One region of the Paenarthrobacter sp. NPDC058040 genome, then DNA from elsewhere that is predicted to be linked to it. Evidence: riboswitches for the same ligand, from Rfam matches in the RefSeq annotation. Region 1 holds a riboswitch; each other region holds the start of a gene.
The links. A riboswitch is a leader RNA that binds a small molecule or an ion and turns the genes downstream of it on or off. The one in region 1 is predicted to bind S-adenosylmethionine.

Region 1 (5,503 bases):
CCGCGAGGCGCGCAACCCCGGAAACGAACGTGCCGTCGTCGTGGTTTCCGTGAAGGAAAGCACGACGACGGCAACGGAACCAACCGCCGGTGGCCCGGTTTCAGCGGGCCCGACGTCGGGAGGTACTCAGCGCTCGGAGGCCACCGAATCGGTGGACGCCTGAGCGGTTTCGGCGGGCGGGGCCGTGGGGCCGGTGGTGGGGACGCCGGCGTCGCGGAGGGCCGGGAAGCCGCCATCCACGTGCACGGCGTTGGCGTACCCCAGGACCTTGAGCTTCTCAGCGACAGGACGCGAGCCGTTCACGGAGCCGCAGAAGACCACGATCTTCTGGTCGGGCCCGGTGACCTGGCTGAGGCGGTGAGGCGAATCCGGCGCGAAGTCTTCCGCAACGTGCTCCCGGTTCACGATCACGGCGCCGGGTACTGCGCCGGTGCTGGCGCGGCCGCCTTCGCTGCGGACATCAATGAGCAGGACACCCTCTTGGATCAACGCGGCAGCTTCCTCCGCGGTGATGAGCTGGGTGTCTTCCTGGGTTTCGGTCGTTTGCGTAGTCATGGTGCTCCTTTTTTCGGTGTGGGTCATGGACAGGTTCTTCAGAGGCCCCAGGCCTCGGCGAGCAACTGATAGGAGTTCTCGCGGTCGGCGGGGTCATGGGCGATCGTCGTGATCAACAGTTCTTGGGCTCCGGTGGCACGTTGCAGGGTCCGCAGGTTTTCGCTCACCTGCTGCGGGTCGCCCACAAAGCGGGTGTCCAGCCGGTCCTTGACCAATGCTTCGGCTTCGGCGTCCAGGGTGAATTCGGTGGCGTCATCGGGCGATGGATACGGCACGGCACCTTGGCCGCTCCGGATTCCGTGCACCCACTGGGCGTAACCGCGGGCCAGCCGCCTGGCACTGAACTCCTCGGGGGCCACCAGGACGTCGGCGGAGACGATCACGCGCGGTTCCTGGAGCGTCGCCGAGGGCTTGAAGTGGGCCCGGTATTCCGCGATCGAGTCCAGGACGGTGGCCGGGGCCACGTGGTAGTTGGCGCCGAAGGGGAGGCCAAGCTTGCCTGCGAGCCTGGCACTGGGTCCTGCCGTGGAGCCGTGGATCCAGAACTGGGGTGCCTGGCCCAGGGCGGGCGTGGCCGTGACTTCCTCGCCGTGCTTGGTGCGGTAATCGCCCGTGAAGAAGCCGATGATGTCCTGGACATCGTTTTCGAAGTTGTCCGTGTCCCCGGGGAAGCGGCCCAGGAGTTCGCCTTGCAGCCGGAATTTTCGGGGCAGGACCGCGCCGAAGATCGGGCGGGGTGCCGGGACAACCAGGCCGTCCACCACTCGTTCGCCCGGCTCGTCCACAGCATCCGGCGCCACGAAACCCGGGGCCGGCTCGCTGGGGGACTTGGGCGGACCCGAACGGCCAAAGCCCAGGTCCAGCCTGTCCGGGAACACGGCGGCGAGGGTTCCTATGCTCTCCGCAATCTGCAGCGGACGGTAGTTGCCCAGCAGGGTTGCCGCCGTGCCCACCCGGATGGTCCGGGTTGCCGATGCCACGAGGCCCGCCAGGATGTGCGGGGCCGAACCTGCCACGCCGTCGTTGAGGTGGTGCTCCGCCAGCCAATAGCGCGAATAGCCCGCTGCTTCGGCGGCGACGGCCAGCGCGATGGTGCTCCGCAGGGCGTCGCCTGAACTCTGGTGGGCTGAGACGGGACTGAGGTCAAGGACTGACAGGGGGGTCACGGATGGCTTCGGCATGTCATGACACTACGGACGCCCACGGCGGTGCCAAAGCCCGGTTGTCACCCGGCTCAACTGGGCTACATGGTGCTCAATCCGGCGCAACGGAAAGTCACACCGGGCTCCCGGAATACCGGAAAATGACGAACTTGGCAGCCCTTTGACGCGGTGTTTCCCGCGTTGACTCCGCGCGTCGGGACCGTTTGTACATTCCTTGGAGCTGCTCCTAGATTCAATCCCAGGTCAAGAGTCAGCACGCCAAGGACCGGCTCGTGCTGCGGCAACCCTCAGGCATTAAGTGGCGGGGTGCTCCGGAAACAGACCTGGCCGCATGTGCGGCAAGTGAATGTCAACCGGCCGCGTGGCGGCCTCTGAAAAGAGAGAATCATGCCTTCCAACTCTGTACCCGAATTCCGTTCACGTGTGGTGGCCTTGGAGCTCGACGGCGATGGAGCCCACCCGGCTGCATGGCGAAAGGCCCTACATGAGCCGCAGGCACTGTTGGGGGGCCAGCGGATCCGTGAGACCGTCCAGGCGGCGGACATTGCGGGCTTCCATCTGGCCACCTTCAAGGACACGCGCGTTGTGGACGCCGGCAGCACCGGTATCGCCGGACGGCTCGACGCGATCCAACGGGCCGCCTTCGCCGCCCCCATCACCAGTTCGCTTGGACTGGTACCGGAAGCCGGAACGCTCTTCACTGAGCCGTTCCATGTGGCCACTCAACTGGCAAGCCTCGACTACTCCTCCCACGGCAGGGCCGGCTGGTTGGTGAACGCGGCCAACGTGGAGCAGGAAGCGCGTTCGGTGGGCCGGACACCGCTGCCGGCGCATGAAGCAACAAGCGAAGCAGCCGACGTGGTCCAAGCCAGCCGCAGGCTCTGGGATTCCTGGGAAGACGACGCCGTGATCCGCGACGCAGCCACCGGGCGCTACCTCGACCGGAACAAGCTGCATTACGCCGACTTCGAGGGCGAGCGTTTCTCGGTGAAAGGCCCGTCCATCATTCCGCGTCCGTTGCAGGGCCAGTTGGTGGTCTTCGCCCCCGCCGGCCTGCTTCCCGCCGTCGAAGCTGATGTGGCACTGGTGTCCGCGGACACCGCCGAAGCCCTCCCGCAAGCAGCCCAGGCAGCAGCCGCGGCCGGTGCGCCGCGGACCCTCGTGGAACTGGACGTCATCCTTGATTCCCGGGGCCAGTCTGCCGAGGACCGCTTGGCCGAGCTTGACGCGTACCAAGAATGGCAGGGCGGCGCCCGGTACGTCGGCGACGCGCAGGGCCTCATCGACCTCCTCACCACCTTGTTTGCGGCCGCCGACGGGGTCCGCCTCAAGCCTGCCGTCCTGGACATCGACCTCCCTGAGCTGGCCCACAAAGTTCTGCCCGCCCTGCACGAGAGCGGCCTGGTGGTTCCACCGGCTCCAGGATCAACGCTTCGTGAAGCGTTCAGCCTTCCCCGCCCCGCCAACCGCTACGCAGCGGCCTGAATGACGCGCACGCCCCGCCCAGAGCAACACATCCAGAGAGCAGAACCATGACCAAGCATCACCGCATCGCAGGCAACGGGCAGATCCAGTTCGGCGTCTTCTTCCAAGGCGTCAACCACACCACGGTCTGGAAGGACCCGGCCAGCGGCTCGCAGACTGACTTCGAGTCCTTCCGCCGCGTCGCCCAGACGGCCGAGCGTGGCCTCTTCACCGCCTTCTTCCTCGGAGAAGGGCTCCGCCTCCGTGAACACCTCGGCAAGATCCACGACTTCGACGTCGCAGGCCGCCCCGACGCGCAGACCGCCCTTGCCGCGCTCGCAGCCATCACTACCAACATCGGTTTGGTGGCAACGCAGAACACCACGTACAACGACCCCGCGGACCTTGCCCACCGCCTCGCCAGCCTGGATCTCCTCTCCGGCGGCCGGGCAGCGTGGAACATCGTCACCACGGACAACGCATGGACCGGTGCCAATTTCAGGCGCGGCGGGTTCCTCAAGCACGAGGACCGCTACATCCGGGCCGAAGCGTTCGTCCAGACGGCAAAGGCAATTTGGGATTCCTGGGCCGACGGCGCAATCGCCGGGTCCCGGAGTGACGCCCGCTGGCTCCGCGAGGACGCCATCAGTACGGTGAAGCGCAACGACCAGAGCTTCGACGTCGAGATCACCGGCCGGCTTCCCCGCTCCAGCCAGCACCACCCGGTGTTGTTCCAAGCTGGCGATTCGCCGGACGGCCGCGATTTCGCGGTCCGGAATGCGGACGTCATCTTCTCCGCGCACCCCGAACTGGGGGACGCCAAGAAGTTCCGCGAAGACATCGTTGCCAGGACCCTCAAAGCCGGCCGCCCGGCAGACGACGTCAAGATCTTCCCCGGCCAGGAGTTCATCCTCGGCGCCACGGCTGCCGAAGCCGAGGAGAAGCACCAATGGGTCCGTTCGCAGCAGGTTGGTCCGGAAACCGCCATTGCCTACCTCGAACAGTTCTGGGGCCGCACGCTTACTGAATATGACCCCGACGGCCCCTTGCCGGACATCGACCCCGTGGTTGACGTCACCAACCCCACCCGTGGCAACGCCTTCCACGGCAAGAGCGCCAAGGAACTCGCAGCCCAGTGGCGTGACGAGGCCAAGGACAAGCGCCTGTCCATCCGCCAGTTCGTGGCTGCCCGCTCCCGCCTGAATGGCCGGGGACTGGTGGGCTCCTACGACGACGTCGCGGACAAGCTCGCCGAATACGCCCACACCGGAGCCGTTGACGGTTTCAATATCACGCCCTGGATTGTTCCGTCCGGGCTCGACGAGATCGTCAACGAACTCGTCCCCAGGCTCCAGGACCGCGGCGTCTACCGCACCGAATACGAAGGCAGCAACCTCCGCGAAAACCTCGGGCTTCGCGAGCCCCTCACCCGTCGCGGCTCCCTCACCAGCACCCAACTCACCGAAAGCGAAAACGTCGCATGAGACTCCCCAAACCATCTGCCGCCCGCGGCGCAAAGAAGCCTGCCGCCGTTGTAAGCGTCCTGGGAGCCGTTGCGCTCCTGGCCTCCGCCTGCGGTGGAGGGGCCGACGCCGGTGCGCAGCAAAGTGCCGCCGCCTCACCCGTGCCGGGTGGGAACCTGAGTTTCGCGGTGTCCGTTGACCGTGGCTGCATCGACCCGCAGCAGGTGGGCAACAACGACGCGATCGCGATTGCCAGGCAGACCGTGGCGTCCCTGACGTCGCAGGACCCGAAGACCGGTGAGATCGTGCCTTGGCTCGCGGAGAAGTTCGAAAACAACGCGGACGCCACGAGCTTCACGTTCACCCTCCGCACAGGTGCCACGTATGCCGACGGAACGGCGATTGACGCTGCCTCGGTCAAGACCAACTTTGAAGCCATCAAGGCCCTCGGCGCCAAAGCCACCCTGGGCTCCACGTACCTCAGCGACGTCAGCGCCATCACGGTGAAGGACCCGCAGACGGTAGTAGTGGACTTCTCCAAGCCGAACGCCCAGTTCCTCCAGGCCACGTCCACGTTCACGCTGGGGCTCTTGTCACCGGCATCGGCCAAGTTGTCCGAGGCGGACCGTTGCGCCGGCAAGTTCTCCGGTTCGGGCCCCTTCAGCGTGAAGAGCTACACCGTGGACAAGGAAGCCGTCCTGGAACGCCGTACCGGTTACAGCTGGCCATCGTCCACCAACAGCAACAAGGGCGAGGCGTACCTGGACACTGTCACGTTCAAGATCATCCCTGAGGCCGGCAACCGAACGGGAAGCCTGCAGTCGGGCCAGATCGATGCCACGGCGGCGATCTCCGCGG
Region 2 (5,503 bases), on a different contig from region 1:
AGCCGAACCGGACATCACCAGGCGCCCCTGGGTCCACGTGGGCTAACCCGCGGAAAACTACCGGCTCGCCGCGGGCACCAGGACCCACAGCACCTCGACCGTCTCATCGGTGGGGTTGATCCAGGTATGGGGCTCGCGGCCCGGGAAGGAAAGCGTGTCCCCTTCCTCAAGGTCGTACTCCTCATTGGTCAGGATCAGTTTGATCCTGCCCTTCACCACGTGGAGCACATCAACGTCGCAGTCCACCGCGTAGAGCTCGTTCTCGCCACGCCCCCGGGGCTCAATGGTCGCCTGCAGGATCTGGAGCCTTCGCTCGGAACGCGCCGTGAGCAGCCGCTCCACAATGCCCTGGCCGCCCAGGGAAATGCGCGGCCCGTCATCGCGTCGGGTCAGGTGGGTCTCCGGCGCCGCGAAGAGATCCCCGACAGACACCGAGAGCACTTGGCACAGCGTCACGAGCGAGGCCACCGATGGTGAAGTAAGGTCCCGCTCCACCCTGCTGAGGAAGCCCTTGGTCAGTCCCGTAGCGTCTGCAACCTGCTCAATGGTGAGCCGCTGCGCCTGCCGGGCTGCGCGGATTCTGGAACCGATGGCAACAGGAACATTGCTGGGTTCAACGGGTAGAGCCTTCATTCACAAAACCTTTCAGGCCCGTCCGTGAGGCCCTGTCATTGGAGCCAATAGTAGCCGGACAGCAACGGCAAAGAGTCAGAATCCGCGGAACCATGACCAAAGCACCTTGACTGTTACTCCCATCACAACATATCCTCATAGGCAACAAGTGTTGTCTGTGAGGCACACAACACACGTCCAAACCTCCGTTCGTCAGCACAGAGACTTCGACGCCCTGCAGGAGTATCGTCGAATACCCCAACCTCCGTGCATCAGCTCCAAGGAGCCACTCATGGACTCTTCGTTCATCAACATCGCCATTGTGGTGGTGTATTTGCTTGCCATGCTGGCGTTCGGTTGGTGGGGCAAGTCCCGCACCAAGAACAACAGCGACTTCCTGGTGGCCGGCCGCCGCCTGGGACCGTTCCTCTACACCGGCACCATGGCCGCAGTCGTCCTGGGTGGCGCATCCACCGTCGGCGGCGTCGGCCTGGGCTACAAATTCGGTATCTCCGGCATGTGGCTCGTGGTGGCCATCGGTTCGGGTGTGTTGCTGCTTAGCCTCCTGTTTGCCGGAACCATCCAGAAGCTCAAGATCTACACCGTGTCCCAGATGCTGACCCTGCGCTACGGCAGCAAGGCGACCCAGACTTCCGGCATCGTCATGCTCGCCTACACGCTGATGCTCTGCGCCACCTCCACCGGTGCCTACGCAACGATTTTCGTGGTCCTCTTCGGCTGGGAGCGCTGGCTGGCAATCGCCATCGGCGGCGCAATCGTCCTCGTGTACTCGACCATCGGCGGGATGTGGTCAATCACCCTGGCTGACCAGGTGCAGTTCGTCATCAAGACGGTGGGCATCTTCTTCCTCATGCTGCCCTTCGCCATGAATGCCGCTGGTGGCCTGGATGGAATCCGCGAGCGCGTCGACGCCAGCTTCTTCCAGATCGATGGCATCGGAATCCAGACGATCATCACCTACTTCGTGGTCTACACACTCGGCCTGCTGATCGGCCAGGACATCTGGCAGCGCGTCTTCACGGCCAAAACCCCCACGGTTGCACGCTGGGGCGGTGCCACGGCCGGCGTCTACTGCATCCTCTACGGTCTGGCCGGCGCCTTGATCGGCATGGCCGCAAGCGTTGCCCTGTCCGGCATTGAGATCAAGGCCAAGGACGACGTATACGCCGAAGTTGCCACGCACTTGCTCCCGATCGGCATCGGTGGCCTGGTCCTGGCCGCAGCCGTCGCAGCCATGATGTCCACCGCATCGGGCGCCCTGATCGCTGCGGCAACGGTTGCCCGTGCAGACGTTGTGCCGTTCGTGGCCAGCTGGTTCGGCAAGACCATCAACACCGACGACACCGAGAACCCGGAGCACGACGTCAAGGCCAACCGCTACTGGGTCCTGGGACTCGGCATCGTGGCGATCATCATCGCGATCAGCACCAAGGACGTCGTGGCCGCGCTGACCATTGCCTACGACATCCTGGTGGGCGGCCTCCTGGTAGCCATCATTGGCGGCTTGGTGTGGAAGCGCGGTACGGGTGTGGCAGCAGCGGCATCCATGGCCGTGGGTTCGGTAGTGACCCTCGGCACCATGATCGTCCTGGAGATCAATGCCAAGGCTCCGTTGGACGGAATCTACGCCAACGAACCGATCTACTACGGCCTGATCGCCTCTGCTGTGGTCTACGTGCTGGTCTCGCTGTTCAGCAAGCCCACCGACCCCGCAGTGATGAAAGCCTGGACGGACCGTGTTGCGGGAACCCGGGTGGCCGACCAGGAACTCACCACTCCTGCCGCCTAGGCGGTTGCAACCCAAAGCAATTCACGACGGCGGCATCACCCTTCGCGGGTGGTGCCGCCGTTTGTTTCGTCCCCAGTCACGCGTTGCGGGGCCGGGTCTGCGTGCTAAAACCGGCGCGAAGCGCGTTGAGCGGGCCACACAACGGAACAGAGCGGGCCCGCAGCGGCAAGGGCTTAGGATAGGACCCAGCTTCAAGAGATGTGGCGCCAAGCTCCGACTGGCCACGCACCAACCCCATGTTCACGGGTGGTTCGGATGAGGAAGCGGCCCGTACCGGACCAGAGACAACCGGGCGGGCAAGAGCACTCCACCAAGGAGAAGTCCGTGCCGTACCAAGCTGAACCCGGCCTCCCGATCCCGAGCCTCACCGCAGCCGAAACTGTTCCGGTGATTCCCGCCGTCGACCTCGTCGGAGGGGCGGTGACTTTGTTTGTTGGCGGCGAAGCACTGAGCTTTCACCATCCTGAGCCAAGGATCCTCGCAGACGCGTTGGCACGGTCCGTCCGCACCGCACAGTGGTGTTCCACATCGCGGACGCTGATGGTGACTGTGGCCGCCGTCGGACGTATCGCCGGGCGCGAACGGCGATTCAGTCTGCGCTCCCTCAACGAGGCCTAAAGCTCGTCGCCGTCCCCGCGGAATTCTTCCTCGGGCCCGTCGAGCGGCACCACGCGTTCGTCGTCGTCGGCCACTTCGTCGTCCTCGGTCCAGGCCTCATCCACTTCCTGGTCCTCGTTGTAGTCGTAGGCCGGATCCGATTCGATGGTGGCCCGTTCCGGGTGGTGCGGATGTGATTCGGTGCTCATGTTTCAACCTCCGTCCCATGGGCCGCGCCAAGCGGTCCACTGACCGAAATGCGGGAAATGCCCCGCCCCTGTCTATCCATCTGAGCACCGCCTTTGGGAGGGGTCAAGGCAGGGTTCCGCAGCGCCGGAGCTCCGGTGCCAAAAGGGCCGGAATTAAGGCATGCCGAACATTCCTGTTGAGGAATACCAGCCGAAAATCCGCGGAAATAAGCGGTACAGTGGGCGGTGCAAAGGGGCCGTAACCGTCCCACCGAGCACAGGAGAAGCAGTGCAACAGCACCAGGAATCCCATGGTCCGTCGAGCCCCGCTCCGGATTCCCGCCCCGAAGAAGAAATCCCTCGAACGCCCACGCAGTCGGACATCCGCCGCTGGCGTCAGTACCTGGCGGACGAACGGGCCGAGGCTGCCGTCTACCGCGAACTCGCGCAACGCCGGGACGGCGAGGAACGCCAGATCCTCCTTGCCCTGGCCGAAGCTGAGGGCCGGCACGAAGCCCACTGGCTCAAGCTCCTCGGGGAACACGCAGGGATGCCCAAGGCAGCCTCCGCACGCAGCCGGCTCCTTGGTTTCCTGGCACGGCATTTCGGTTCAGTCTTCGTCCTGGCCCTTGCCCAACGCGCTGAGGGGCGCTCCCCCTACGGCACGGACCCCTACGCAACCCCGGCCATGGTGGCCGACGAACAAATCCACGAGGAAGTTGTCCGGGGCCTTGCAACCCGCGGCCGCAACAGGTTGTCCGGTACGTTCCGCGCAGCCGTTTTCGGCGCCAACGACGGCCTGGTGAGCAACCTCTCACTGGTCATGGGCATGGCCGCCACGGGTGTTTCCAGCGCCGTGGTCCTGATGAGTGGCGTGGCCGGACTCCTGGCGGGTGCGCTCTCCATGGGTGCCGGCGAGTACGTCTCCGTCCGGTCACAACGGGAGCTGCTCAACGCCACCCTTCCCACGCAGGCCACGCTGGCCGCGGCGCCATCGCTGGACGTGGAACACAACGAACTCGTCCTGGTCTACCTCGCCCGCGGCATGACCCGGGAGGCAGCTGAACACCGCGCTGCAGAACGCCTGGGGCTCTTCAGCTGCGACTGTGATCCAAGCCTGTCCCTCCAACCCGAAAAGGAAGAGGTAGCCGACGAGCACGAAACCGTCGGTTCGGCATGGGGCGCAGCGATGTCCAGTTTCTGCTTCTTCGCCTCGGGTGCCATCGTGCCCATCCTGCCGTTCGTTTTCGGCATGGTCGGCTGGAACGCGCTGATCCTTGCCGGCGCTTTGGTGGGCGTCGCGCTGCTGGCGACGGGCGCCGTCGTCGGTCTGCTCTCTGGAACGTCCCCGCTGAGCCGTGGCCTCCGCCAGCTGGCCATCGGCCTCGGTGCCGCAGCTGCCACTTACGGACTGGGGCTCCTGTTCGGCGCGGTGATCGTCTAAGCAACACATGTGAATGGACGCTGCACGGCCCGTCCCGTAATGTTGGTGCGTCCTCTGCGCTTCCGGCGTGAACGGGGCTTGAGGAATGGAGAACCGTGGACACCGAGCCTGGGGCGTCGCACGCGGGCGAACCCCGCCGTGCCGGCAAGGCACTGCGGTTGCTCCTCGGCTTGGTCATGGCGGTGGTCGCTGCCGTGGTGGCGGTCCTGGTCAGCGGTTTCCTGCATGGCGATCCCCGCATCACTGCCTTGGTCCCGGGGCTCCCGCTTCCCCACGCGCAACCTGACGGGCAGGGCACACACAACCCGGCGAAGGCCCTCAATGCTCCCCCGCCCGGACTGGAAGAGGCAGATGCCCCGCTCGCCTCACCGCTGGCGCCTGCCGTCACCAATGATTCCTACAAGTTCCTGGCAACGAACGACGACGGCACTCCGGTTGGCTATTCCCCTTGCCGTCCGCTGCACTACGTCGTGAATGATGCCGCGGCACCCGCGGGCACGGACGAGCTGCTCCAGACCGCGCTCTCCAACGTCTCCGCCGCAACCGGAATCACATTCGTCAATGACGGCACCACCGATGAACTGCCCACCGAAAAACGTGAACCGTACCAGCCGGCAAAGTACGGCGAGCGCTGGGCGCCACTGCTGATTTCCTGGACCACCCCGGAGGCCGCGCCTGCCTTGGCGGACAAGGTGATCGGGACCGGCGGAAGCACCATGTACTCGCTGAACAAGGGACCAAAGAGCTACATCACGGGCAGCCTGGAGTTGGACACACCGCAAATCTCGGAGCTACTGGCCGAGGAAGGCGGGTCGGACTACGTCCTGGCCGTCATGCAGCATGAGCTGAGCC
Region 3 (5,503 bases), on a different contig from region 1:
GTTGTTGGCGGCGTCGGCGATGAACACGCCGTCTTCCCACGTGTCCCATAGACGACGGGTGGCCGCGACTACCTCTGCGGCCTCGCGCTGGACCACGTTCCGGTCCTGGACCGGTTCCGAACCATAGCTCGCGGCGATCGCCGGCGACTCCAGCGCCTCGGCCAGCCAGCCTGAGCGGCCCCTCGATGCCCAGTCCAGGCTGGCCAGTTGGTTGGCAAGGTGGAATGGCTCCGCATGGATGGTGTTCACGGCGGGAACCAGGGCCAGCCGGTCCGTCATGGCAGCCACGAACGCTGCGACTTCCACGGTGTCCAAGCGGCCCGTCACGTTGGGGCTGCCCTGCCCAGTGCCGTCGCGGAAGGTGGCGAACGTGAAGCCGGCGGCTTCGGCCTTCGACGCGACGGCGGCGAAGCGCTTTGGCGTTAGCAGCTCCGTCGGTGGGTGGTTGGCCTGGCGCCAGGCAGCGGGGTGGGCTCCATCGCCGTCCAGTTCAATGCCGAGTGCAAACTTGCTCATGGAATTCCCCTACTTCCAGATCGCGCGTACGTATTGCTTTTGCCACAGCTGTTCTGCCGGCTTGTGCCCGAGTTCGTGCGCGGCCCGCAGCCCAAACGCCGGGTCCGCCAATCCGGCCCGGCCGACGAAAACTGCATCGGCAGTTCCCGATGCGACAATCCCTTCGGCTTCCTGCGGCGACGTGAGGAGCCCGACGGCGGCAACCGGCACCTCCGCTTTGGCGCCGATGTGCTGGGCGAGCGGCACTTGATAGCCCGGACCGAGCGGAATCCCGGCCGGAAGGATGCCGCCGCTGGAAACATCCACCAGATCTACCCCGTGCTCCCGCAACCAGCCCGAAACTTCGGCAGTGTCATGGACAGTGAGGCCGTTCTCCAGCCAATCCGTGGCCGAAAGCCGGACGAAGAGTGAAGGGCCCGTGGTGCCCAGGACCTGCCGGACGGCGTCCACAACCTCCAACAGCAGCCTGGCCCGGTTTTGGAGCGGGCCGCCGTAGTGGTCCGTGCGTTCATTGGAGAGAGGAGAGAGGAAGGTGTGCAGGAGGAAACCATGCCCGGCCTGGATTTCGACGACGTCGAACCCGGCACCGCGCGCACGGACGGCGCTGGACGCGAAGTCTTCCACGATGCTTCGTAGTTGCGCTTCGGTGGCCTGCTTTGGTTCGGGCGATCCGGGGAAGGCCAAGGGGGAGGCAGAGATGGGAGTCCACCCGCCGTCTTCAACAGGCAGGGGGCCCGGTACCGCATCCCACGGGGAGCGCAGGGACGCTTTCCGGCCTGCGTGGGAAAGCTGGATGCCGATCTTGGTGCCGCGTTCGTGGACGAAGTCGACGATGTCCTGCCAGGCCTGCTCCTGGTTGTCGTTCCACAGGCCGGTGTCGCCCAGGGAGATGCGGGCTTCCGGGGAAACAGCCGTGGCCTCGGCGAAGATCAGGCCGAAGCCGCCCGCTGCCCGTGCCCCGAGGTGGACCAGGTGCCACGGTCCCGGGATGCCGTCTTCCGCGGAGTACTGGCACATCGGTGAAAGCCAGAGCCGGTTGGCGAACGTGCGGTGCCCGAGGGTGATGGGTTGGAAGAGGCTGACTCTGGTTTGCGTAGCTGTTTGGGGCGCGTTCATGCAGCTCCTCGTGCTTCAGGGGCCGCAGACAGCCGGCTCGACATTCGCTTGCCGCAGGCGCGGCCAGGTCTGTTTCCGGAGCACCCCGCCACTTCAATGCCTGAGGGTTGCCACAGCACCAGCCGGTCCTTGGCGTGCTGACTCTTGACCTATGGCTCGAATCTAGGGCGGGCCCGGGCGGGCCAACAAACACGGTGTCTTGCGGCGTCAAGGGGAGAAATGGCGCGTCAAGGAAGGGCGCATTGCGTAACGATTACCGCATCGACGTGGCCTTTCACTGCTTCGCCGTGAGGACCCTTTGCCTCGTCCTCGATCGTCCAGGGCCGCGGCATCTGTAATTGTAAGGATACTTATTATAGGCTGGTACTGGAGAGGCATTCTGAGCGGCCAGGTGCCCTGCGTGAGGTCAATGATGCCAACCCCGAACGCCGACGCCCGTCGGAGCGTGCCTGTCCGGCGGCTCGTGATGCAATGAAAGGGGTTTGGCCGTGGGAGCTGAAATGCCATTGGCCGATGAATTGGTTGGAGTTTTTGCGCGTGCATCCCAAATGCTCCTTAGTGAGGAAACCGTCTCCAGCGCTCTGGGGCTGATCACCCACGCCGCCGTGTTGGCCGTCGACGATGCCTCCGGTGCGGGGGTGTCGCTGATGGATGCCGACGGCAGGCGCAGCAGTACCGCTTCGACAAGCAGCCTGGTTGCCCGGGCTGATGCGCTTCAATACGAACTTGGCCAGGGCCCGTGCCTGACAGCTTGGGCCTCCGGCCAGCCGGTGAAGGTCGACGATCTGCGCACCGACGGGCGCTGGCCTGAATGGTGTGCGGCGGCGGCGGATCTGGGGTTCCGTTCCTGCGTGAGCGTTCCGTTGCTTTCCAGTGACCTCGCCTTTGGCGCCATCAAGATTTACTGGGAAATGCCCCAGTACTCCTCTCCCCGCCTGATACAGCTCCTGGAGGTCTTTGCCGCGCAGGCCTCGATCTTCCTGATCAACGTCCAGGCCCGCGAGCGCGTGGCGATGCTCAGTGATCAGCTCAAGGCGACTCTGAGCCAGCGTGAGACCAATGGCACAGCCAAGGGAGTCATCATGGCCAGGCTTCACTTGAGCGAGGGAGAGACCATACTGCATCTGATCGCCAGATCAAGCAGGGAAGGCCGGCCGCTGCACGAAATTGCGCAGGAAGTAATCGAGGCGTTGCCGGGGCTCGGTTCGTGACCGGGGGTGAGCCATGGCGGTCCGTGGAGGCGAGGACGAACAACGAAGACGCTTCAGGATAGCGTTCGAGGCGGTGGACCTGACGCTGGAACAAGTCTGGATGGCGTACTTCGGCGTTGGTGGCATGTCCGGCATTGTCGAAGTCCAGGCCTATCTTTACGGGGCTTTGAGCCTTCCCTCGATCGAGCGGGACTTGCTGGCCCATGCCTTGAACGAGACGCTCGACGCCAAGGGCCTTAATGGGCATCGTGCCAGTTACAGCCACGAGGACTTCGGAACGGACGACGACGGCCTGGCGGGCGGCGCGCTGTAGCGTCGCCGGCGTCGGTGGCTTCTATGCACGACCTGCGGTGCGAAGCTCGCCATCATGCCGGGCCTGCGGTGGGGCTGGGTGGACCGTCGGGCGACTTGGAGGAGTCCAGGATGTCGATCGCGATCTCGCGGAGGCGCCGGTTGCTGTTGACGGATGCCAAATGCAGAAGGGATGAGGCCTTCTCCCGACCGCATTGGTTCTGCAGCATGATTAACGACACTGCTGCCTCAACAACTGCACGGGACTGCAGGGCCGAGCGGAGGTGCTCCGGGAATGGCTCGGGCACGTGGATCCGCAACGCGAGCCGCAGGCTTTTCGAGATCACGGCTGCGTGCCGCTGGACTGCCGCGACGGTGAATTCGTCAAAGACCCCCGGACTCAGTGCGTAGCAGTTCAGCGCGGCGCGTGAAGTCGTGCGCGTTTCAATGGGGACAGCCAGAACCGAGCGAACCCCTTGGCCGGCCACGGCGGCCGCATATTGCTCCCAGCGTTCGTCGGCATCTAAATCGTCAACCAGCACGGTGGTCTGGCTGCGCAACGCTGTCAGGCATGGCCCGTCGTCGTATGCGTACTGTTTTTCGTCAAGGCGGCGGGCCTTCGAGGTGCTGCTGGCTACCGTGGCGGGTGAGCCGTCGTGCTCAACGGTGATGGCGCAAAGCATGGCCTCCCCGCTTCCCAGCAGTGATGCCGAGATGATGGTCAGGCCAAGAAGGAACTCCGAGAAGCCCGGACTCTCCAGCAACAGATCCTGTAACTGCCCAGGGTTGGAGCAGTTTCATCGTCAGCCATGATGCCCCTGATCCACGACAGAACGCATAATCATTGCGTCAGGTCGTTCCCCAGCGCGGCCGGGCGCTCCAAGACGACAGGACAGAAGGCCTTGGATCCTGGACCGGGACATCTCGCGGAATATCCCATCACCTACGCTACGCTCCAACCACGTTTTCCACACGGTTCAATCAGGTGCGGCGCCCTGGACTGATGATAAGGATACTGATAATCCTGTAGGAAAGACCCGAAACCACCGTTGGAAGGTTGCTCCATGACAGTAAGCAATGCGACCACCACGAGGACCTCCTCCGCCCGCTGGCTGAAAAGTACGGCGAAGAATCCCCGGGCAACGAACCCGAACGGCTCCACGCGGACGGCTTGTCCACAACGCGAAGTGGTCCGGTGGGACTGCTGCGGGATCTTCAGGACGTCTACATTCTGGCGAGCCTCGTGGACATGACCTGGACGGTGGTGGAGCAGGCACGGTCCGCGCTCCGCGACCAAGAGCTGCTCACCGCCGTCGAAACCTGCCAGAAGGAAACCCAAACCCAGCTCGGCTGGCTCAAAACCAGAATCAAGCAGGCCGCACCGCAGGCGTTGCTGGTCGCGGAGTAGAAAGGGGAGCAGCCGCCTCAGGTGTTCCGGTTGTTGCTGCCGGCGCCGCCTTTGGCCATCAACTCCAGTCGCTTCAGCGTCTCCCGGTTTCGAGCGCCGATCACGGACGTGCGGACTGGTCTCGGGATCATCTTGCCCGGCCCCTTGACGGCATCTTCGGCCATGGAGACGCGGCACCGGTTAGTCCCGATGGCTTCCAAGGTGATAAGCACTTTGGCTTCCCCCATGGGCCAGCCCCGTGCCAGGAGCTCAATGCTTTTGCCTGGTTCCACTGCGGTGACACGGGTGCTGTCGTTGATCAGCAGCGGCCAAATACCAACAGAGTGGTGGAGTCTGGATTCGAGCTCCGGCCATGTGGCATCGACAGCGCGGATCCTGGACGCGCCGACAACCCAGCCGGCGTAGAGCCAGCCGTCGGCGATCACGGTCCAGACGTCGGCCGCGGGGGCGTCAAACTCTTGAGTGACCAGAGACATCTGCATCCCACCTGTCGTGGCTACCACCCGGACGGTTTGCCCTGAAAGACCAGCCTACACAATTGTAAGGTTCCTGTCTTTTTGATTCGGGGAGGTAATGCCGGCCCACCCTGTCCGCCAATACCGGGCCTCGCGACAAGCACCCCTGCAGCCGCCTCCGGTCGATGTCTGGACCACGGCCGACCGTTGCCCTATGGTTGTGGCATCAACGGCCATTGGCCGGGTGGAGCTCCACTCCGGAGGTGCATCATGGGTATCATTTCGTCCGGATTCAGGGGACGGCGGTCCGAGAATGCTGCCCTGCCTCCCGGGCAGCATGAAACAAAGGACTTTCCCGTGCTGACGGCCGGGCCCGCTCCGCTGATCCCCACGGACACGTGGGAGTTTTTCATCAGTTCTGAGGAGGGCCAACGGTATTCCTGGTCCTGGAATGACTTCATGGCCTTGCCGCAGGAGGAAATCACCCAGGACATCCATTGCGTGAC
Region 4 (5,503 bases), on a different contig from region 1:
GCTGACGTGGTGGCGCTGCAGCCCGACGACGTCGTGCGGCTCCGGCTGCGCCGGCAACAACTGCGCGCGCCCTTCGCCCCCGATGCCGCTGGCGCCGTGCGCAACCTCCTGGCGGTCCAGGCCCAGGAGTTTCCCTACGCCCGGTGGTCGCTGGCGCAAAGGACCCCGGGCACGAGCGCGGCCTCTGTGGAGGACTCCGTGTCGGACGGCACCATCCTGCGCACCCACATCCTCCGGCCCACGTGGCATTTTGTGCACCGGGACGATCTCGGCTGGCTCATGGCCCTCTCGGCAGAACGGCTGCACCAGGGAAACAAGGGGATGTACCGGCAGACGGGCGTGGACGCTTCCTCGGCCGAACGGAGCGGCAGCATCCTGGCTGACGCCGTAGCCGGCGGCGCCCATAAGACCCGTGAGGAACTCGCCGCCGTGCTGGAGGAAGCCGGATTCCCGGGCAAGGGACTTGGATTCGTCTACCACCTCATGCACGCCGAGATCAGCAGGATCCTGGTCAGCGGCACACCCATCCGTTCGGCCGGGGGCGCCCTCAAACAAACCTATGCGTTGTTCGACGAGCGCGTTCCCCACCCGGGTCCAGCTGTCCTCGATGCGGCCGAACGTGACCAGGCCCTGGGGCAACTGGCCCTGCGGTACTTCGCCAGCCGTGGTCCGGCAACCATCAAGGATTGCTCGGCGTGGTCCGGGCTGACCATGAAGGACGTGCGCCGCGGGCTCGACGTGGCCAGGGACATCGCCCCGGGCGCCTTGGCAACCCTCGCCGTCGACGGGCTCGACTTCTACCTGGCCGCCGGGGAACTGGCCGGGCCCGGCGAGGCAGGCGACGGCAGCCCGGCCGCCGCACTCCCCCGCATAGACCTCATCCAGTGCTACGACGAGTACGTCATGGGCTACTCGCAATCCAGGCATTACCTTGGCGGGGTCGCTCCGTACTTCCCGGAAAACGGTGGACCCATGCACGTCGTACTGCTGGATGGCAGGCTGGGCGGCTGGTGGCGCCACGGCTTCGCCGGTGACACCTGTGAACTGGACGTGCGCCTGAACCAGCCCGACACGCCATCGGTCCAGCGGGCCCTCGAAGCCGAAGTGGAACGCTACGGCAGCTTCCTCGGCATGGAGGCCAAGCTGGTCTGACGCTCAGGCGAAGAAGGACTCCCTCAGCTGTGCCGAGAGCTGGCCGATTTCCGTGAGGAACCCGTCGTGGCCGATGGGCGCTTCAATGACGTGCACGGGAACCTCCCCCGGCAACGCCTCAGCGAGTTCCCGGGACTGGGCCGGGAAGTAGAGCCTGTCCGTGTCCACGGCCGCGATGAAGAACTCCGCAGTCGTGCGGCCCAGGGCTTCCTGGAGCGTTCCGCGTCCTCGCGTGACATCGTGGCTCATGAGGGCCTCGGTGATGGCGATGTAGCTGTTGGCGTCGAAGCGGCGTACCAGCTTGGTGCCCTGGTGGTCGAGGTAGCTCTCCACTTGGTAGCGTCCGCGTTCTCCCAGGATCGCTGCCGCGAGCGGAGTCTCCTGGTGCTGGGCTTCGCGACCAAAGCGGACGTCCAGCTCCAGCGCCGAGCGGTACGTGATGTGGGCGATCCGACGGGCCAACGCAAGACCGGCTTCGGGTGCGGCGCCGTGGTAGTAGTCGCCGTCGTTGAAGTTCGGATCCTGGCGGATCGCCAGCGTCTGCGACTGCGCGAAGGCGATCTGCTCCGCCGTGCTGTAGGCGCCCACCGAAACGACGGCGCAGCGCTTGACCCGTCCGGGGAACGTCACGGCCCATTCCAGTGCCCGTGCGCCGCCCATGGAACCGCCGATCACGGAGTGCCAGGCACGGATCCCGAGGGCGTCAGCCAAGCGGGATTCAGCCTCGGTGGTGTCACGAAGCGTGACCAGCGGAAACCTCGAACCCCACGGCTTTCCATCCGGGGCCTCGGAGGACGGTCCCGTGCTGCCGTAACAGCCGCCCACGATGTTGATGGAAATGACGAAGAACCGGTCCGTGTCGATCGTGGCGCCCGGGCCAACCAACTGCTCCCACCAACCGTCCTCATCCGTGGCACCACGGGCTACGTGGGTGCTGCCAGTCAGGGCGTGCTCCACCAGGACGGCATTCGAGGCATCGGCGTTCAGCTGGCCCCACGTTTCGTAGGCCAGGACAACATCGGGAAGGAAGCCGCCGGCTTCAAGTTCCAGCGGGCCCACGTGGGCGTACTTGACGGTTCCGTCCGCTTCTTCGGATGTGGGAAGGGCTGTAGCAGTAATGGTCATTCCTTTGACACCTAACCTCGCGCTTGCCCACCGCCTTTCATGCGGCAGGCCAGGTCTTCACCCGGGGCACCCCACCGCGGAGGAGGGTTGCCGGCCAGCAAGCCGGGGCTGTCACTGGCACTCATGACCTAATACGTAAGAGTTTAGGAAAGACACAGCTGTTCTGGCGAAGAATGTGACAGCTGTGTGACGGTTTGGGGCAGCTTCGTTCACGAAAGAGCACCCGGTGGCGCTGCCAGGCGAATTATCGTCGACCTGGCGGCGCCACCGCTTTTCACTGCGGGTGCGGCTCAGGCGCCCTTCGCGGCGCGGAAGCCGGCTTCGAGGTCGGCAATGATGTCGTCCACGTGTTCAATGCCGACCGCCAGGCGCACCAAGCCCGGGGTGACTCCCGCGACGGCCTGCTGTTCCACGGTCAGCTGGCTGTGGGTAGTCGACGCCGGGTGGATGACCAGGGACCGGACATCGCCGATGTTCGCAACGTGTGAGTGCAGCTCAAGGCCGTCCACGAAGCGCTTGCCGGCTTCCACGCCGCCCTTGATGTTGAAGGCCACCACGGCGCCCGTACCCCGGGGACCGTACTTGCGCCCGCGGTCATACCAAGGGCTGGACGGCAACCCCGCAAAGGCGACGGATTCGACGTCGTCGTGGGCTTCGAGCCATTCCGCCACTTTGGTGGCGTTCGCTACGTGACGCTCCACGCGCAGGCTCAGCGTTTCCAGGCCTTGGGCGATGAGGAAGGCGTTGAACGGCGAGACTGCCGAGCCAAGGTCGCGGAGGAGTTGGACGCGGGCCTTGAGGATGTAGGAGAGATTGGCGCCGAGGGCGCCGTCCTTGCCCAGGTCACGGGCATAGACGAGTCCGTTGTAGCTCGGGTCCGGGGTGTTGAAGTTGGCGAAGCGCTCCGGGTCCTGGCCGAAGTCGAAGTTGCCGGAGTCCACGATCACGCCGGCGATCGCTGCACCGTGCCCGCCGAGGTACTTGGTGGCGGAGTGGACCACAATGTCCGCGCCCCATTCGATGGGACGGATCAGGTACGGCGTGGACAGCGTGTTGTCCACAATGAGCGGGACGCCGGCCTCATGGGCAACCTTGGCGATGCCTTCGATGTCCAGGACATCCTGGCGCGGGTTGGAGACAACTTCGCCGAAGAAGAGCTTGGTGTTGGGCTGGACGGCGTTGCGCCACTGCTCGAGGTTGTCCGGGTCCTCGACGAATGTCACGGAGATGCCGAACTTCTTCAGCGTGTGGGCCAGAAGGTTGTAGGTGCCTCCATACAGGCTGGGGCTTGCCACCACGTGGTCGCCGGCCTCTGCGATGTTAAGGATCGCGAACGTTTCCGCGGCTTGGCCGGAGCTCAGGAGCAGGGCACCCAAGCCGCCTTCCAGGCTGGCGATGCGCTGTTCCACGGCGTCCTGCGTCGGGTTGCCGATCCTGGTGTAGATCGGGGCGAGCTCGGCCAGGGCGAAGCGGTTGGCCGCACTCTCGGCGCTGGGAAACACGAAGGACGTGGTCTGGTAGATCGGAAGCGAGCGGGCTCCGGTGGCGGAGTCCGGTTCCTGGCCGGCGTGGATCTGGCGGGTTTCGAAGGACCATCCCTGGGACATTGCGTTCTCCTCTTCGTACAGCGCATGGGTTTGGTGGGCAGCGGATGCTTGGAACTGCGGCCAGTCTAGGAAGCGGCGGGAGCATTGCACAGCTTTGTGACGAAGACAGTATTTTTCGGTCATTTCGCGTCTTTGCGGCGTCCCGGCATGACGCTTCCATAACATCCCACCTTAGTTAGGCTTGACTTAGCTGAGACCCGAATCACAAAGTGCCAAGATGAAGCCATGCGCATGGATCACGTCTCTTACGCTTGTGAACGAGATGGCCTTCTGGCCACGACAGAACGAATTTCCGCAGCACTGGGAGTGGACGCAGTCCGGGGCGGAGTGCACCCGCGCTTCGGTACCCGGAACATGATCATTCCCCTTGCGGACAACAAATACCTTGAAGTCGTGGAGGTCTTGGACCACCCCGCTTCGGATAAGGCACCCTTCGGCCAGGCAGTCCGGGCACGCTCGGCGGCCGGCGGCGGTTGGATGGGCTGGTGCGTCGCCGTTGACGACCTCGCTCCGTTCGAAGAACGCCTGGGCCGTGCTGCAGTACCGGGCAACCGTAAGTTCCCGGACGGCCGCGAACTCGTATGGCAGCAGATCGGTATTCTCGGCTTGATCGCGGATCCGCAGGTTCCGTACTTGCTCAAGTGGGAAGGAGATCCCGGCCTGCACCCGTCCAAGGTTTACGAGAGCGACGTCAAGATGTCCAGCCTCACCATCGCGGGCTCGGCGGAACGCGTCACCGAATGGTTGGGCGAACCCGTGGAGAAGCCGCTTGAGGACGTTGCTGTCCAGTGGATGGCTCCCCACGGTACGCCCGGCATCATGTCCGTGACCTTCGAAACCGCCTCGGGCGCCGTCACTATCTGACGCACCCTGCAATAAACTTCGGCCGCCATCAGCGGGTGCCAATGACGTCACCTGCAGATGGCGGCCGAATACCTTTAAGCCCACGCCCGCACAACTGGGGCACTAGCCCAAGCCTACCGACTTGCCGAACAGACTGAAGCCCACAAAGGCCACGATGTCCAACAAGGCGTGGGCAATCACCAGGGGCATCACGCGCTTGGTCCTGGTGTAGATCCACGCGAACACCAGGCCCATCACGACGTTGCCGATGAAGGGACCGAACCCTTGGTAGAGGTGGTAGCTTCCGCGCAGGACTGCGCTGGCGACGATCGCTACCGGGGTGCTCCAGCCGAACTTGCCGAACCGGTCCAGGAGGTAGCCCACCACGATCACTTCCTCGACGATCGCGTGGCGGATGGCCGAAAGAACCAACACAGGCACGGTCCACCAATACGCATCAAGTCCGCTGGGCACAATCGCCGTGGTGATCCCCAATGCGCGGCCCACGGCGTACAGGCCCAGCGACGGAATGCCGATCGCCGCCGCGAGGCCGAGTCCCTGCACCGCGTCCTTGCCCGGCCGGGCGAAGTTGAAGCCGAGCCGGGCGAACGCCGACCCCCCGGGCGCGTGCAGGGACAGGAAATAGAACACCAGGACCACGGGAACCAAGGCGAACAGGATGTCCAGCAATTGGTACGTGAGGTCGAAGTACTCCCGCGTGCTTTGGGACCTGTTGAGGGTTGACGTCGCCTCGGACAAGGGAGCGCGGGTCAATT

Region 2: linked by a shared signal. The riboswitch ahead of ACFVSJ_RS16235 (hypothetical protein) and the one ahead of ACFVSJ_RS21755 (LLM class flavin-dependent oxidoreductase) in region 1 are both predicted to bind S-adenosylmethionine.
Region 3: linked by a shared signal. The riboswitch ahead of ACFVSJ_RS17900 (NADH:flavin oxidoreductase/NADH oxidase) and the one ahead of ACFVSJ_RS21755 (LLM class flavin-dependent oxidoreductase) in region 1 are both predicted to bind S-adenosylmethionine.
Region 4: linked by a shared signal. The riboswitch ahead of ACFVSJ_RS01930 (homoserine O-acetyltransferase) and the one ahead of ACFVSJ_RS21755 (LLM class flavin-dependent oxidoreductase) in region 1 are both predicted to bind S-adenosylmethionine.

What each region holds. Positions count from the first base shown of each region.
Region 1 is NZ_JBHVRN010000018.1:78,473-83,975, forward strand. It holds gene ACFVSJ_RS21740 (MFS transporter) at 1-163, shown strand, start outside; gene ACFVSJ_RS21745 (rhodanese-like domain-containing protein) at 127-555, opposite strand; gene ACFVSJ_RS21750 (LLM class flavin-dependent oxidoreductase) at 594-1,736, opposite strand; SAM riboswitch class IV at 1,960-2,069, shown strand; gene ACFVSJ_RS21755 (LLM class flavin-dependent oxidoreductase) at 2,106-3,203, shown strand; gene ACFVSJ_RS21760 (NtaA/DmoA family FMN-dependent monooxygenase) at 3,251-4,666, shown strand; gene ACFVSJ_RS21765 (ABC transporter substrate-binding protein) at 4,663-5,503, shown strand, end outside.
Region 2 is NZ_JBHVRN010000011.1:48,408-53,910, forward strand. It holds gene ACFVSJ_RS16220 (APC family permease) at 1-46, shown strand, start outside; gene ACFVSJ_RS16225 (helix-turn-helix domain-containing protein) at 58-633, opposite strand; gene ACFVSJ_RS16230 (sodium:solute symporter) at 905-2,422, shown strand; SAM riboswitch class IV at 2,612-2,731, shown strand; gene ACFVSJ_RS16235 (hypothetical protein) at 2,747-3,040, shown strand; gene ACFVSJ_RS16240 (hypothetical protein) at 3,037-3,228, opposite strand; gene ACFVSJ_RS16245 (VIT1/CCC1 transporter family protein) at 3,497-4,651, shown strand; gene ACFVSJ_RS16250 (matrixin family metalloprotease) at 4,804-5,503, shown strand, end outside.
Region 3 is NZ_JBHVRN010000013.1:14,400-19,902, forward strand. It holds gene ACFVSJ_RS17895 (LLM class flavin-dependent oxidoreductase) at 1-516, opposite strand, end outside; gene ACFVSJ_RS17900 (NADH:flavin oxidoreductase/NADH oxidase) at 526-1,632, opposite strand; SAM riboswitch class IV at 1,672-1,782, opposite strand; gene ACFVSJ_RS17905 (GAF and ANTAR domain-containing protein) at 2,133-2,843, shown strand; gene ACFVSJ_RS17910 (hypothetical protein) at 2,857-3,156, shown strand; gene ACFVSJ_RS17915 (GAF and ANTAR domain-containing protein) at 3,209-3,898, opposite strand; gene ACFVSJ_RS17920 (hypothetical protein) at 4,192-4,542, shown strand; gene ACFVSJ_RS17925 (SRPBCC family protein) at 4,560-5,018, opposite strand; gene ACFVSJ_RS17930 (sulfite oxidase-like oxidoreductase) at 5,268-5,503, shown strand, end outside.
Region 4 is NZ_JBHVRN010000001.1:448,218-453,720, reverse strand. It holds gene ACFVSJ_RS01940 (SGNH/GDSL hydrolase family protein) at 1-5, shown strand, start outside; gene ACFVSJ_RS01935 (winged helix DNA-binding domain-containing protein) at 16-1,152, shown strand; gene ACFVSJ_RS01930 (homoserine O-acetyltransferase) at 1,156-2,277, opposite strand; SAM riboswitch class IV at 2,292-2,406, opposite strand; gene ACFVSJ_RS01925 (bifunctional o-acetylhomoserine/o-acetylserine sulfhydrylase) at 2,568-3,884, opposite strand; gene ACFVSJ_RS01920 (VOC family protein) at 4,110-4,748, shown strand; gene ACFVSJ_RS01915 (CPBP family intramembrane glutamic endopeptidase) at 4,851-5,503, opposite strand, start outside.